DNA from 2 places in the Amycolatopsis heterodermiae genome. Region 1 is predicted to be linked to the other one. Evidence: predicted binding sites of a transcription regulator. Region 1 holds the regulator's gene; the other holds the start of a gene.
What was found. Region 1 encodes HspR, which represses chaperone genes until heat shock. Its sites were predicted from a motif close to ANNTTGAGTNNNNNNNACTCAANNT; they were not measured.
Positions count from the first base shown of each region.

Region 2: the regulator HspR is predicted to act here: its motif matches at 1,994-2,018, upstream of lon (endopeptidase La).

Region 1 is NZ_JAYFSI010000001.1:1,785,213-1,792,227, reverse strand. It holds gene dnaK (molecular chaperone DnaK) at 1-1,303, shown strand, start outside; gene grpE (nucleotide exchange factor GrpE) at 1,300-2,007, shown strand; gene dnaJ (molecular chaperone DnaJ) at 2,044-3,222, shown strand; gene VA596_RS08810 (heat shock protein transcriptional repressor HspR) at 3,228-3,653, shown strand; gene VA596_RS08805 (DUF305 domain-containing protein) at 3,728-4,267, opposite strand; gene VA596_RS08800 (lytic polysaccharide monooxygenase) at 4,264-5,025, opposite strand; gene VA596_RS08795 (dienelactone hydrolase family protein) at 5,191-5,883, opposite strand; gene VA596_RS08790 (globin domain-containing protein) at 5,950-7,015, opposite strand, start outside.
Region 2 is NZ_JAYFSI010000004.1:371,705-378,719, forward strand. It holds gene lon (endopeptidase La) at 1-1,979, opposite strand, end outside; gene VA596_RS20765 (SAM-dependent methyltransferase) at 2,115-2,963, opposite strand; gene VA596_RS20770 (SAM-dependent methyltransferase) at 2,960-3,814, opposite strand; gene VA596_RS20775 (GNAT family N-acetyltransferase) at 3,885-4,823, opposite strand; gene VA596_RS20780 (putative bifunctional diguanylate cyclase/phosphodiesterase) at 5,075-7,015, shown strand, end outside.

The DNA.
Region 1 (7,015 bases):
CCGCGCGACCTCCGGTGACAACCACCTCGGTGGCGACGACTGGGACGAGCGCATCGTCAAGTGGCTGGTCGACAAGTTCAAGGCCACGAACGGCATCGACCTCACCAAGGACAAGATGGCGCTGCAGCGCATCCGTGAGGCCGCGGAGAAGGCGAAGATCGAGCTGTCCAGCTCGAACTCGGCCGGCATCAACCTGCCCTACATCACGGTCGACGCCGACAAGAACCCGCTGTTCCTCGACGAGCAGCTTTCGCGCGCCGAGTTCCAGAAGATCACCTCGGACCTGCTCGAGCGCACCCGGAAGCCGTTCAACAACGTGATCCGGGACGCGGGCATCGCCGTCGGCGACATCGACCACGTCGTGCTCGTCGGTGGTTCCACCCGCATGCCGGCCGTGTCGGACTTGGTCAAGGAGCTGACCGGCGGCCGCGAGCCGAACAAGGGCGTGAACCCGGACGAGGTCGTCGCGGTCGGCGCGGCGCTGCAGGCCGGTGTGCTGAAGGGCGAGGTCAAGGACGTCCTGCTGCTGGACGTGACCCCGCTGTCGCTGGGCATCGAGACCAAGGGTGGCGTGTTCACCAAGCTCATCGAGCGCAACACCACGATCCCGACCAAGCGCTCGGAGATCTTCTCCACCGCGGACGACAACCAGCCGTCGGTGCAGATCCAGGTGTTCCAGGGTGAGCGCGAGATCGCCGCGCACAACAAGAAGCTCGGCATGTTCGAGCTGACCGGTCTCCCGCCCGCCCCGCGTGGCGTGCCGCAGATCGAGGTCACCTTCGACATCGACGCGAACGGCATCGTGCACGTCCTGGCGAAGGACCTGGGCACGAACAAGGAGCAGTCGATGACGATCACCGGTGGCTCCGCGCTGCCGAAGGACGACATCGAGCGGATGGTCAAGGACGCCGAGGCGCACGCCGAAGAGGACAAGACCCGTCGCGAAGAGGCCGAGACCCGCAACCAGGCCGAGACGCTGGTCTACCAGACCGAGAAGTTCCTCAAGGACAACGACGACAAGCTGCCCGAGGACCTCAAGGGCAAGGTCAAGTCCGCGATCGACGAGTCGAACGAGGCCCTGAAGGGCACCGACTCGGCGAAGATCCGCGAGTCGATCGAGAAGCTGAACACCGCTTCGCAGGAACTGGGCACCGCCCTGTACGCCAACGCGAACGCCGACGCCGCGGCTGGTGCCGCCGGTGCTTCGGGCGCGGCCGGCGACGCCGGTGCGGCCGGCGCTGATGGTGCCAAGGCCGATGACGTGGTGGACGCCGAGATCGTCGAAGAGGACGAGAAGAAGTGACTCACAGCTACGACGAATCCGAGAACCAGGGCCGCGGCCCCGAGGAGCCGGTGGTCGTGCGTGATCGGCGCCGGGTGGACCCGCAGACCGGGCAGGTTCGCCCGCCCGGTCCGGCCCACGCCGCGCCGGAGCCCGACGAGGCGCCCGTGGAACACGCGGGCCCCTCGCTCGGGGAGTCCATCATGGACGATTCGGTGACCGTGGTCTCCGACGTCGAGAAGGAACTCTCCGAGCGCACGGCCGACCTCCAGCGGTTGCAGGCGGAGTACGCCAACTACCGCAAGCGCGTCGAGCGTGACCGCGAAGCGGTCGTGATCGGCGCGAAGGCGACGGTGGTGAACGACCTGCTGCCGCTGCTCGACGACCTCGAGCGGGCCGACCAGCACGGTGACCTCACCGGGGCGTTCAAGGCCGTCGGCGACAAGCTGATCAGCGGCCTGCAGCGCGCGGGGCTCGAGTCGTTCGGCACCGAGGGCGAGGCCTTCGACCCGAGCGTGCACGAGGCCGTGCAGCACAACACCTCGCCGGACGTGGCGGGCCCGACGGTCACCGTGGTCATGCGCCGCGGCTACCGCTTCGGCGACCGCGTGTTGCGGGCGGCGCTGGTCGGCGTGACCGACCACGAGCCCGGCGCGGCCCCGGTGGACCCGCCGGTCGGTGGCGAGTTGCCACTCGGCGGCGGACTCGATGAGCAACAGCAGTAAGCAGTATCCGGTTCCAGCGGAAGGAGGAGGCGCCCGATGAGTGCTCGGGAATGGATCGGTAAGGACTTCTACCGTGAACTGGGCGTCTCCTCCGACGCCACGGCGGACGAGATCAAGAAGGCCTACCGCAAGCTGGCCAAGGAGAACCACCCCGACGCGAACTCCGGCAACGCCGAGGCGGAGCAGAAGTTCAAGGCGGTCTCCGAGGCCTACGGTGTGCTCTCCGACGCGAGCAAGCGCAAGGAGTACGACGAGGCGCGGCGCCTGTTCGGCGGCGGGGGCGGGTTCAACTTCCCCGGTGGCGGCGGCGGTTCCGGCAGCTTCGACATGGGCGACATCTTCGGCCAGGCCGGCGCGGGTGCGGGCCAGCAGCAGGGTTTCGGCGGGCTCGGCGACATCCTCGGCGGGCTGTTCGGCCGCGGCCGGACGACGGCGGGCGCGACGGCCAACCGGCCGCAGCGCGGCGCCGACGTCGAGACGGACGTCCGGATCGACTTCACCGAAGCGGTCAAGGGCGCAACCCTGCCGCTGCGGCTGTCGAGCCCGGCGACCTGCTCGACGTGCGGCGGCAACGGCGCGAAGCCGGGCACGTCGCCGCGGACCTGTCCGACCTGCAGCGGGTCTGGCCTGGTCAGCCGGAGCCAGGGCGCGTTCGCGTTCTCGGAGCCGTGCCGCGACTGCCGCGGCCGCGGGCAGATCATCGACGACCCGTGCCCGGAGTGCGGCGGCGAAGGGGTCAGCACGCGGACCCGCACGCTGACCGTCCGGATCCCGCCGGGTGTCGACGACGACCAGCGGATCCGGCTGGCCGGTCAGGGCGAGCCGGGCCGGGGTGGCGCGCAGGCGGGCGACCTCTACGTCCGGGTGCACGTGGCTCCGCACGCGCTGTTCGGGCGCAAGGGGCTCGACCTGACGATCGCCGTGCCGGTGGACTTCACCGAGCTGACGCTCGGCACCACGATCACCGTGCCGACGCTCGAGGGCAAGGTCTCGCTCAAGGTGCCGCCGGGCACCGCGAGCGGGCGGGTGCTGCGGGTGCGCGGCAAGGGCATCGCGAAGCGCGACGGTTCACAAGGTGATCTGCTCGTCACCCTCCAGGCCGCGATTCCCGCCAAACTGGACGACAAGGCGCGCGAGGCTCTGCAGGCGTACGCCGAGTCGATGGCCGGGCACGATCCCCGGCCCGAGATCACTGAGCTGCTCGAAGGCAGGTGAGTGGGATGTTCGGCGGGATTCCCCCGGAGGGGGACGAAGAGACCCCGGTGTTCGTCATCTCGGTGGCGGCCCAGCTGGCCGGGATGCACGCGCAGACGTTGCGCACCTACGACCGGCAGGGCCTGGTGTCCCCGGGCCGCACCTCCGGTGGCGGCCGCCGCTACTCGATGCGGGACATCGCGCTGCTGCGCGAGGTCCAGCGGTTGTCGCAGGAGGACGGCGTCAACCTGGCCGGCATCAAGCGCATCATCGAGCTGGAGAACCAGGTCGACGCGCTGCGGGCCCGCCTGAGCGAGCTCACCGAGGAACTGGCCGCGGCGTACGCGGCCGGGGAACAGGCCGCGGCGGCGGCGCACGCCTCCTACCGCCGGGACCTGGTCCCGCTGAACCAGCAGACGGCCATGGTCGTCTGGCGCCCCAAGCGCCGCTAGTTCACAAAAGTCCGTGAAGGCCCCCTCATCGAAGACGGTGAGGGGGCCTTCACGGCGTTCAAGCTCCGGGCGCGTCAGAGCTTGAAGTTCAGGAGCTGCTTCACCTCGGCGCTGCGCGACTCGATGACCCGGCGGGCCAGGTCGCGGGCCTGGGCGTTGACGCCGCCGTTGGTGCCGTTCTCCGTCTGGGCCAGCTCGACCGCGCCCTGCTGCTGACCGGTCAGGACGTCCAGGAACCTGCGGCCGAACTCGGCGTCGGGCGCCGTCTTCAGCGCGCCCACCAGGTCGGTCGCGGCCAGCTTCATGCCGCCGTGGCCGGCGTGGGCCTGCGGGTTCATGTCCATCGCCTCGGGCTGGTTCCAGCCGCGCAGCCAGCCCTTCATGTCGTCGACCTCGGTCTGCTGCGTCGACTCGATCGCCGCCGCCAGGACCTTCAGGTCGGCGGGCAGCGGCCGCGCCGCCGCCTGCCGGACGATCTCGATGCCCTGCTGGTTCTGCGGGATCAGCATCTGCAGGAACATCACGTCGGCCGAGTTGTACGAAGGCGCGGACGCCGTCGCGCCGCTGCCGCATCCGGCCAGCAGCAGCGCGACGGCGACCAGCAGGAGCCTCACAGGCGCTGCCAGAGGGCCGGGGTGTTCGGCGGCTCCCAGCCCGCGATCGCCGTGTGCGGCTGGAGGCAGCGGTAGCTCGCGCCGCCGTAGGTCACGACGTCACCGGCCTTGTACGCCTTGCCGGCCGCCCACGTTCCGCCGGCCGGCGGGGTCGTGGTCGGGGGCGGGGTCGTGGTGGGCGGCGGCGTGGTGGTCGGGGGCGGCGTGGTGGTGGGCGGCGGGGTCGTCGTGCCGCCACCGCCGATCTGGAGGTCGACGCAGCTGTAGAACGCGTTGGCCGTGTCGGAGATGTTCCAGACGGCCAGCACCTTGATCCGGCCCGAATAGCCGGACAGGTTCACCGTGTGCGACAGCGTCGCCGGCGGCTGCTGGTTGTTGCCCTTGATCGACGCGACGAGGGTGTTGCCGACGTAGTAGTCGTAGCTCGACGTGGCGTGCCGGGCGGTGAACACCCAGTTGAACGTCACCGTGGTGCCGACGGACTTGGCCGGCCACGGCTTCGACTCGTCGGCCAGCTCGGCGAACTGGGACAGCCCGCCGTTGCAGCTCTTCAGGCCCTTCGGGCCCTCGACGCTCTGGGGTTCGTAGACGATCTGCCCGCAGTTGGGCACCTTCCCCGCCGCGCAGTTGGCCTGCCTGCTGGGCGGGTCGGAGATGTAACCGTGGGCACTGGCGCTGACGGCGGGGAGGACGACCACCAGCACCGGCGCGAGGATCGCGCCGGCGGCAGCCGCCAGGAGCTTGCGCTTCAAGGTCATTTCGGCTCCTCGAAGGGGGAACGACGTCGTTCCGGAGGGGAGGGCGAACGAGCACATCCGGGGAGAGATGTGGTCTAGACCATAAGGTGATTCGGGCACAACGGTCAACGAACTACCGCCATTCGGCGGTTTTCCTGCTCCGGTCGGCTCAGTGCGAAGGTCAGGTCACCGTAGGTGTTCGCCGAAGAACGACGTCACCCGGCGCCACGCGTCCTCGGACGCTTCGTGGTGGTAGGTGAAGCCGGCCACCTTGAGCAGCAGGTTCAGCGGCGGCGCGAGGTCGAACTTGTTGGCGAACCCGTGGCCGGCGCCCGGGTACTCCTTGACGTCGTGCGGGATCTCGCGCTCGGTGAGCGCGGTCTCGAGCTTCGCGGCCGCGCCGCGCAGCGAGAAGTCCTTCTGGCCGAAGCTCGCGACGATCGGGCAGGCGTCGTCCAGCACGGACAGGTTCTTCGGCAGCTGGCCGTAGTAGGGCGCGGACGCCTCGAAGCCGCGCGACGCCGCGATGAGCGCGAAGCCGCCGCCCATGCAGAACCCGGCGATGCCGATCCGGCCGCTGCAGTCCGGTCGTGCGGCCAGGAGGGCGCGTGACGCCTCGATGTCGTCGAAGGCCTGGCCCTTGTTCGCGAACATGTCCGAGAACACGCGCCGGACGCACTTGCGCATGCCGCCGCGCGAGTACAGGTCGGGGCTGAGCGCGAGGAAGCCCTCGCCGGCGAAGCGGTCGGTGATGTCGCGGGCGTCCTGGCTCAGCCCGAGCACGTCGTGCACGAGCACCACGCCCGGGTGCGGCCCCGGCCCCTCGGGTTCCGCCAGGTAACCGCCGATGCCGCCCGAAACCGGAATAGTCGTCTCCATATCGGTGACGATAGCGAGGATCGGGTCGTTCCGCTCGCGCCGGATTCCGCCATTCCGGGCACCCGGTCAGTCGAGCGTGAACGGGTCGTACGATATTCGCTCCAGGTCGACGCCCTTGGCCAGCAGTTTCGCAATCGTCGCCTGGATCATCGGCGGGGATCCGGAAATGAGCACGTCGTGGTTCTTCCACGTGCCGCGCTGGGTCACGGCGTGGGCGAGTGTCCCGCGGTCGCCGCCGGACAATGCGCCCTCTTCGGTAACCGGCGTTACCGTCAGCCACTTCGACGTCGCGGACAGCCGTCGCAGATCTTCGAGCGCGTACAGATCTTCCGGTCTCCGGCCGCCGAAGAACAGGTGCACAGGCGGGTTCCGCTTCCAGCGCTGGAGGTCGTCGAGGATCGCGAGCAACGGCGTGATCCCGGTGCCGCCGGCGATCATCAGCAGCCGTTTCTTCGTGGTGCTCGGCCGCACGTTCAGCGCGCCCATCGACGGCCCCAGCCGCCAGGTGTCACCCGGTTTGGTGTGGTTGACGATGGCGCCGCTGACCCAGCCGCCCGGTACGGCCCGCACGTGGAACGTCAGCTGGCCGTCACCGCGGGGTGCCGTCGCCGGCGAGAGATAACGCCACAGCCGGGGGCGTTGCGGCACCTCCACGCTGACGTAGCCGCCGGCGCGGTAGGGCAGCAGGCCTTCGGTCTGCACCTTGACCAGCGCGACGTCCCGGGTGAGCTTCTTGTGTTCGAGCACCGTCGCCGACCACGACGCCGGCCCGGTCTCGGCCTGGGCCGCCTCGCGCATGGTCTTGGCGATGATCCCGTACGCCGCGGTCCAGGCGGACTCCACCTCCGGCGTCCACTTGTCCTTGAGGAACCGCTTCAAGGCCGCGACGAGCGCGATCCCGACGGCGTCGTAGTGCCGCGTGACCACGGCGAACTTGCGGTGGTCACGACCCAGCTGGCCGAGGAACGTGACGAGCTCGTCCGGCCGGTCGACCATCTGCACGACGTACACCAGCGCGCGCAGCAGCCTGCTGCGCTGGGTCGTCATGCTGACCGGGAACAGATCACGGCAATCGGGCGCGACCACGAACAACGCGCCGTAGAAGTACTGCGCGAGCTCTTCGGCTTTCGGC
Region 2 (7,015 bases), on a different contig from region 1:
AGCGCGATCTGGACGGACTCCTTCATCACGTCGCCGAGCTGGCCGGTCAGCTGCAGCCCGGACGCGCCGGACTCCTGGTCCGCCAGCGACGCCTCGATGTAGAGGACGTCACCACCGGCGCCGGTGACCGCCAGGCCCGTGGCCACACCCGGGGTCGCGGTCCGCTGGGTCGACGCGGGCAGCGACGACTCCGGCAGGTGACGCGGCCGGCCGAGGTAGGTCTCGAGATCGGCGTCGTCGATCGTGAGCGGCAGGGACACCTCGTCCAGTGCCACCTTCGTCGCGATCTTGCGCAGCACCTTCGCGATCGTGCGGTTCGCGTCGCGCACGCCCGCCTCGCGGGTGTACTCGGCGGCGATCCGGCTGAACGCGGCGTCGGTCAGGCTGACGTCGGCCGTGGCCAGGCCGGCGCGCTCCAGCTCGCGGGGGAGCAGGTGGTCGCGGGCGATGGTGACCTTCTCGTGCTCGGTGTAGCCGTCCAGCGTGACGAGCTCCATCCGGTCCAGCAGCGGGCCGGGGATGGTCTCGAGCGCGTTGGCCGTCGCCAGGAACACGACGTCGGACAGGTCCAGCTCGACCTCGAGGTAGTGGTCGCGGAACGTGTGGTTCTGCTCCGGGTCCAGCACTTCGAGCAGCGCCGCGGTCGGGTCGCCGCGGTAGTCGGCGCCGACCTTGTCGATCTCGTCGAGCAGCACGACCGGGTTCATCGAGCCGGCTTCCTTGATGGCGCGGACGATCCGGCCGGGCAGCGCGCCGACGTAGGTGCGGCGGTGGCCGCGGATCTCCGCCTCGTCGCGGATGCCGCCGAGGGCGACCCGGACGAACTTGCGTCCCATGGCCTTCGCGACGGACTCACCCAGCGACGTCTTGCCGACCCCGGGAGGGCCCGCGAGGGCGAGCACCGCGCCGGAACGACGTCCGCCGACCGGGCCGAGACCCGATTCCGCGCGACGCTTGCGGACGGCCAAGTACTCGATGATGCGTTCCTTGACGTCGTCGAGGCCGGCGTGGTCGGCGTCCAAGACGGCCCGCGCGGCGGCGATGTCGTAGACGTCCTCGGTGCGCTCGTTCCACGGCAGCTCCAGGACGGTGTCCAGCCAGGTGCGGATCCAGCCGCCCTCGGGGGACTGCTCGGACGTCCGGTCCAGCTTGTCCACCTCGGCCAGCGCGGCCTTCTTCACGGCGTCGGGCAGCTCGGCGCCTTCGACGCGGGCGCGGTAGTCCGTGTCGTCGGCCGAGCCGTCGAGCTCACCCAGCTCCTTGCGGATCGCTTCGAGCTGGCGGCGCAGCAGGAACTCCTTCTGCTGCTTCTCCATGCCTTCGGAGACGTCCTTGCGGATCGTGTCGGTGACCTCGAGCTCGGCCAGGTGCTCCTTGCTCCACTCGAGCGCCTTCTCCAGGCGTGCGGTGACGTCGAGCGTGGTGAGCAGCTCGACCTTCTGGTCGGTGTCCAGGTACGGCGCGTTGCCGGACAGGTCGGCGACCGCGGACGGGTCCTCGACCTGCTGGACGGCGTCCATCAGCTGCCAGCCGCCGCGCTGCTGGAGGATCGAGATGACGACGGCCTTGTACTCGGCCGCGAGCTGCGCGGTCCGGTCGTTCGTGGTTTCGGGGGCGTCCTCGGCGTGCACCCAGCGGGCGGCGCCGGGGCCGTCGGCCATCCGGCCGACGAGCGCGCGGGCGGTGCCGCGCAGCAGCACGGCCGCCTTGCCACCGGGCACGCGCCCGATGCGCTCGACCGTGGCGACGGTGCCGTACTCGGCGTACTCACCGTGGACGCGCGGGACGATCAGGACCTCGGCCTTGGTGGCGCCGGTCGACCGGATGCCGGGGAAGCTGGCCTGGCTGGGCGTGTTGGCCTGGGCGGACTCCACCGCGGCCCGCGTCTCGGTGTCGGTCAGGTCGAGCGGGACGACCATGCCCGGCAGCACGACGTCGTCATCGAGCGGGAGCACGGGCAGGAGGCGGGTGTCGGACATGTGCACTCCTCGGGTAGTTGAGTCTGCCTAGCTCAACTCTCCGATAGGCGTGTTTGTTTCCGATGGTGCGTTCGCCCACAGCGATCAGGGAAACCGCAGCTCAGAGGCGCTTGGGGTCAGGCCGACCGGGTCGGGTCAGAGGCTGGGGCGGCGGGCGACCGCGCACCAGGCGAACGGGCGGGTCTCCAGGTCGATGGCGTTCGGCGGGGTCTCCGGCCGCCAGTCTGGCAACGATGTCATCCCCGGCGGCAGCAACGGCCAGCCGCCGAACCAGGGGAGCAGTTCTTCGGCCGTGCGCAGCCACGCCGGGTTCGTCGTGTCGCGGTAGGCGTCGATGAATCGTTTCACCTCGGCCGCGCGGACCGGCGGGGCGTCGTCGCGGCAGGTGCCGTGGGTCAGGGCCAGCCAGCTGCCCGGGGCGAGCTTCGCGCGGTACGCCGCCATCAGGCCCTCGGGGTCGTCGGACGGGCCGACGAAGTGCATCACGGTGATCATCAGCAGGCACACCGGCCGGGACCAGTCGATGAGCGACGAAGTCACGTCGTCCGCGAAGATCTCCGCCGGACGGCGGATGTCCCGCTCGACCAGGCCCGCCCAGTCCGTCGCCTCTTCCTTCTCCAGGATCAGCCGGGAGTGCGCGGCCGCCACCGGCTCGTAGTCGACGTACACGACCGCCGCGCGTTCGCCGCCGGGCAGCAGGTCGCGGACGATCTCGTGCACGTTGCCCGCGGTCGGCACGCCGGAGCCGAGGTCGACGAACTGGCGGACGCCGGCGGCCATCGCGGCCCGGACGACCCGGTTCATGAACGCCCGGTTCTGCCGCGAGATCGGCCGGATCAGCGGCCACACCTTCTCGACGCGGCGGCCGAACTCGCGGTCGACCGCCCAGTGGTGGTTGCCGCCGAGGTACCAGTCGTAGACGCGCGCCGCGGACGGCTTCTCCGTGTCGACCCCGGCCGGCGCGATCGGGGCGGTTTCGCTCATGCGCGGGGCCTCTCGGCGATGCCGCACCAGGCGTACGGGCGGGCTTCGGCTTCCAGGGCATTCAGCTTCCGGTCGGGCCGCCAGTCCGGCAGGTGCACGATGCCCGGCTCCAGCAGCGGCCAGTCGCCGAACAGCGGCTCGATCTCGTCGCGGTCGCGCAGCCACACCGGGTTGCTCGTCTTCCGGTACTGCTCGACGAACCAGCGCAGCCCGGCCAGCATCTCGCCCTCGCCGTCACCCTCGCTCATCTGCGAGATCGCCAGCCAGCTACCGGGCGCGAGCGCGTCCCGGTAGGCCTTGAGCAGGCCGTGCGGGTCGTCGTCCGGGCCGACGAAGTGCAGCACCGCCATCATCATCACGCAGACCGGCTGCGAAAAGTCGATCAGCCGCTTCGTCTCCGGAGCGCGCAGCACGGCCTTCGCGTCCCGCATGTCGGCCTGCACGATGCCGGCCCAGTCGGTCGCCGCCTCCTCTTCGAGGATGAGCGTCGCGTGGGCGACGGCGACCGGCTCGTAGTCGACGTAGACGACCGTGGCGTCGTGGTCGTCCGGCAGCTCGGCCTCGACGACCTCGTGCACGTTGCCGGCCGTCGGGACGCCGGAGCCGAGGTCGATGAACTGCCGGATCCCCGCCTTCAGTGCCGCGCGCACGGCGCGGTTCATGAACTCGCGGTTCTGCTTCGAGCCGGGGCGCACGAGCGGCCACTGCTGTTCCATGCGGCGGCCGAACTCGCGGTCCACGGCCCAGTTCTGCGTACCGCCGAGGTACCAGTCGTAGATCCGGGCCGCGGACGGCTTCTCCGTGTCGACGCCCTCGGGTGCTCTGGGCGCGGCGTCCCGCTGCTCGTTCACTTCGGCTCCCCGTCCCTTGTACTGACATCAGCCTATAAGGACGGGGCACCCGGGGTAATCCGCCAGTAGTTCACCGAACGGCTGGGCGACGCTGCCAGTACGTCCACAGCGGGCGGTAACCCTGGGCGTACCAGAACGGCGTCGAAAGCGGGTTCGCCGCGGCGTGGTGCAGCAGGACGACGTCGGTGCCCTCCTCGTCGAGGACGTGGTGGGCGTGGGCCGCCAGCGCCGTGCCGACACCGGACGAGCGCGCCGCCTCGGCGACGGCCAGTGACGACAGGTACCCGACCCGGGTGGCGGCGACGCGGTCGCTGATCCAGCCGGTCTCGCCCGGGTGCTGGACGTTCACCATGCCGAGCGGACGGCCGTACAGCTCGGCGATCCACAACGGCGGCTCCGGCCGGTTCAGCTGCTCGGCGAGGTCCTTGGCGAGGATGTCCTCGACGCCCTTGCGCAGGTTGACCGTGCCGTACTGGGCGTCGTAGGAGTGCAGCTCCAGGCCGAGGGAGACGGCCGTCTCCAGGTCGCCGGGCTCGGCGCGCCGGATCTTGACGCCCGGGGTGCCGCGCGGGCCCTCCGGGATCATCCGGTCGGCCGGGCGGACCGCGACGACGCGCAGCGGCGCGAAGCCGTGGTGCAGCATTTCCCGCGCGCCGGCGGCGTCGCGGCTGGCGCGGGGGACGACCGCGGCGGTCTCGGTGTCGCCACGCTCGGCAACCGCGCGCAGATGTTCATCCCATCGGGTGAGGAGGGCGTCGAGGGCGCCGGCCGGGTGCGGGCCGGCGAGCTGGAGGTCGAGCCGGTGCTCGGTGAGGGCGCGCCACGGCGCGTTGGGGGCGTCGCGGTCCACCTGGACGCGGGAGGCGAGTCCCGACGCGGCCGAGTCGTCGGTGGCCACCTCCAGGACCACGGCGTTTTCGGCCGCTTCGAACGGAGAGGAGCCAGGGAGGAGGGGATCCACCGCCGCGAGTCGCGCCGCGTGCTCGGTGGCAATCACATCGCTGTGCATGGGGCACATTCAAGCGCTACCCGGCCCGGAATGCGTACAGAACCTCCCGGGGAAGGGGTCGCGGCTCCCGCACCGGATGTTTCACCCCTTGGTCCACGCAGGTCAGCGCTATCGAGGCATTGTTAACCCTGGGGTGATCTCCTACTGTCTCGAAAGGGACATGAGTACGCCCTACGGGGTACGGTATGGCCCTTGTCCACACCTGACGTCACGGATCAGCGACCAGTGGACAAGCCGGGAGGGAAGAACGGATGCCGGAGACCACCGCGCACGGCGACGCCGTGGCGCAGCCCGGGCCGGGCGGTCCCGCGACCGCACCGATCCCCGCGGCCTCCGTCGAGGCACGGACCGACGAACGCCGGTTCCGCGCCTACACCTTCGCGGTTTTGAGCCTGGGGCTCGTCGCCGCGTTCGCGGTCGGCTCGTGGCTGCCGTTCCACTGGGACAGCAAGCTGCTGTGGATCGGCCCGGTGCTCGCGGTCGCGTTCCTGCTCGCCGAGCAGCTCGGCATCAACGTCGACGTCCGCAGCGGCATCTCGTGGACCATCTCCTTCACCGAGATCCCGCTCGTCATCGGCTTCTTCATCGCGCCGTTCGAGGTCGTGCTGGCCGCGCACCTGGTCGCCGGCATCGGGACGCTGCTCGCGCGCAAGGTCGCCGGCCGCGTCCTCTACAACGCGGGCGCGTTCCTGCTCGAGATCACCGGCGCCTTCGCGGTCGCCGGGCTGGTCAAGGTCGCCGTCGGCGCCGGTTCGGGCAGCGAGATCCCGTGGGTCGCCGCGCTCGCCGGCACGCTGACCGCGCCGCTCGTCAGCACGCTGCTCGCGCTCGCCGCGGTGCGCGTGCTGCGCCGCCGGATGCGGGTCAGCACCGCGGTCCGGCTCACCGCGCGGATCCTGGTCGTCGGGTTCGTCAACGCGTCGGTCGGGCTCTCCGGTTACCTCGTCATCTCGAACACGCCCAAGGCGTGGCCGCTGGTGCTCGCCGTCTTCCTCGGCCTCACCGCGCTCTACTGGGCCTACTCCGACCTGCTGCGCGAGCAGCGGGACATGGAGGCGCTCTCGGACGTCAGCCTGATGGTCGCCCGCTCCGGCCAGCAGGCCGCGGCGCGCCCGGCCAGCCGGGCCGACGAGCTCGTCGGCGGCGTCGACGTCCGCGAGTGGGCCACGATCGCCGAGCGCATCAAGGACCAGCTCGCCGCCGGCCGCGTCGTGCTGCGGCTGCGGCTGGAGCCGAAGGACACCATGCGCGTCGTCGTCGCGGGCGACGAGCTGCCGGCCGCCGACCCGGGCGCCGACGACCCGCTGCTGCGCCTGCCGGGCGCGCACGTCCGGCACTTCCGGATCACCGAAGCCAACCCGGACGTCCGTGCCGCGCTGCTCGACCGCGGTGCGCAGGAGGCCCTCGTAGTCCCGCTGCGCAGCGCGAACCAGCTGCTCGGCGTGGTCGAGGCGCACGACCGGCTGTCCCGCTGGCGCGGGTTCGGCAAGTACGACGTCCAGCTGCTCGGCACGATGGCCAGCCACCTCGCGACGTCGCTGGACAACCGGCGGCTGCTCGCGACCCTGCGCCACGACGCCTACCACGACCCGCTCACCGGGCACCTCAACCGGCCGGGCTTCCGGCAGGTGGCGAAGGAGCCGTTGCGGGACTTCGCGAACGCCGTGGTGCTGCGGATCGACCTCGACGTGTTCTCCACCGTCTCCGACGCGCTGGGTTACGCCTGGGCCGACCGGATGGTCATCGCCGCCGGCCGCCGCATCCGCGACGCGCTCGGCCCCGACGTCCCGCTGGCCCGTCTCGAGGGCGCGTCGTTCGCGGCGCTGCTCGTCGGCTGCGCGCCGGAGGACGCCCACCACGCGGCCGAACGGCTGCGCGAGGAGCTGTCCGCGCCGTACCCGGTCGACCGGCTTTCGGTCGAGGCCAACGCGATGATCGGCTACGCGACGACGACGCCCGAAGAGGCCGGCGACCCCGTCGACATCGAAGGCCTGCTCCAGCGGGCCGACGTCGCTGTTCGCGCTACCAAGGGCGGCGAAGAGGTCCGCGGCTACGTGCCGAGCATGGGCCAGATCTTCCTGCGCCGCTTCCAGATGGTCACGCAGTTCCGGCAGTCCCTGGAGGACGGCCAGGTCAGCGTCCACTACCAGCCCAAGATCACCCTGCCGAACCGTCAGGTCCAGGGGGTCGAG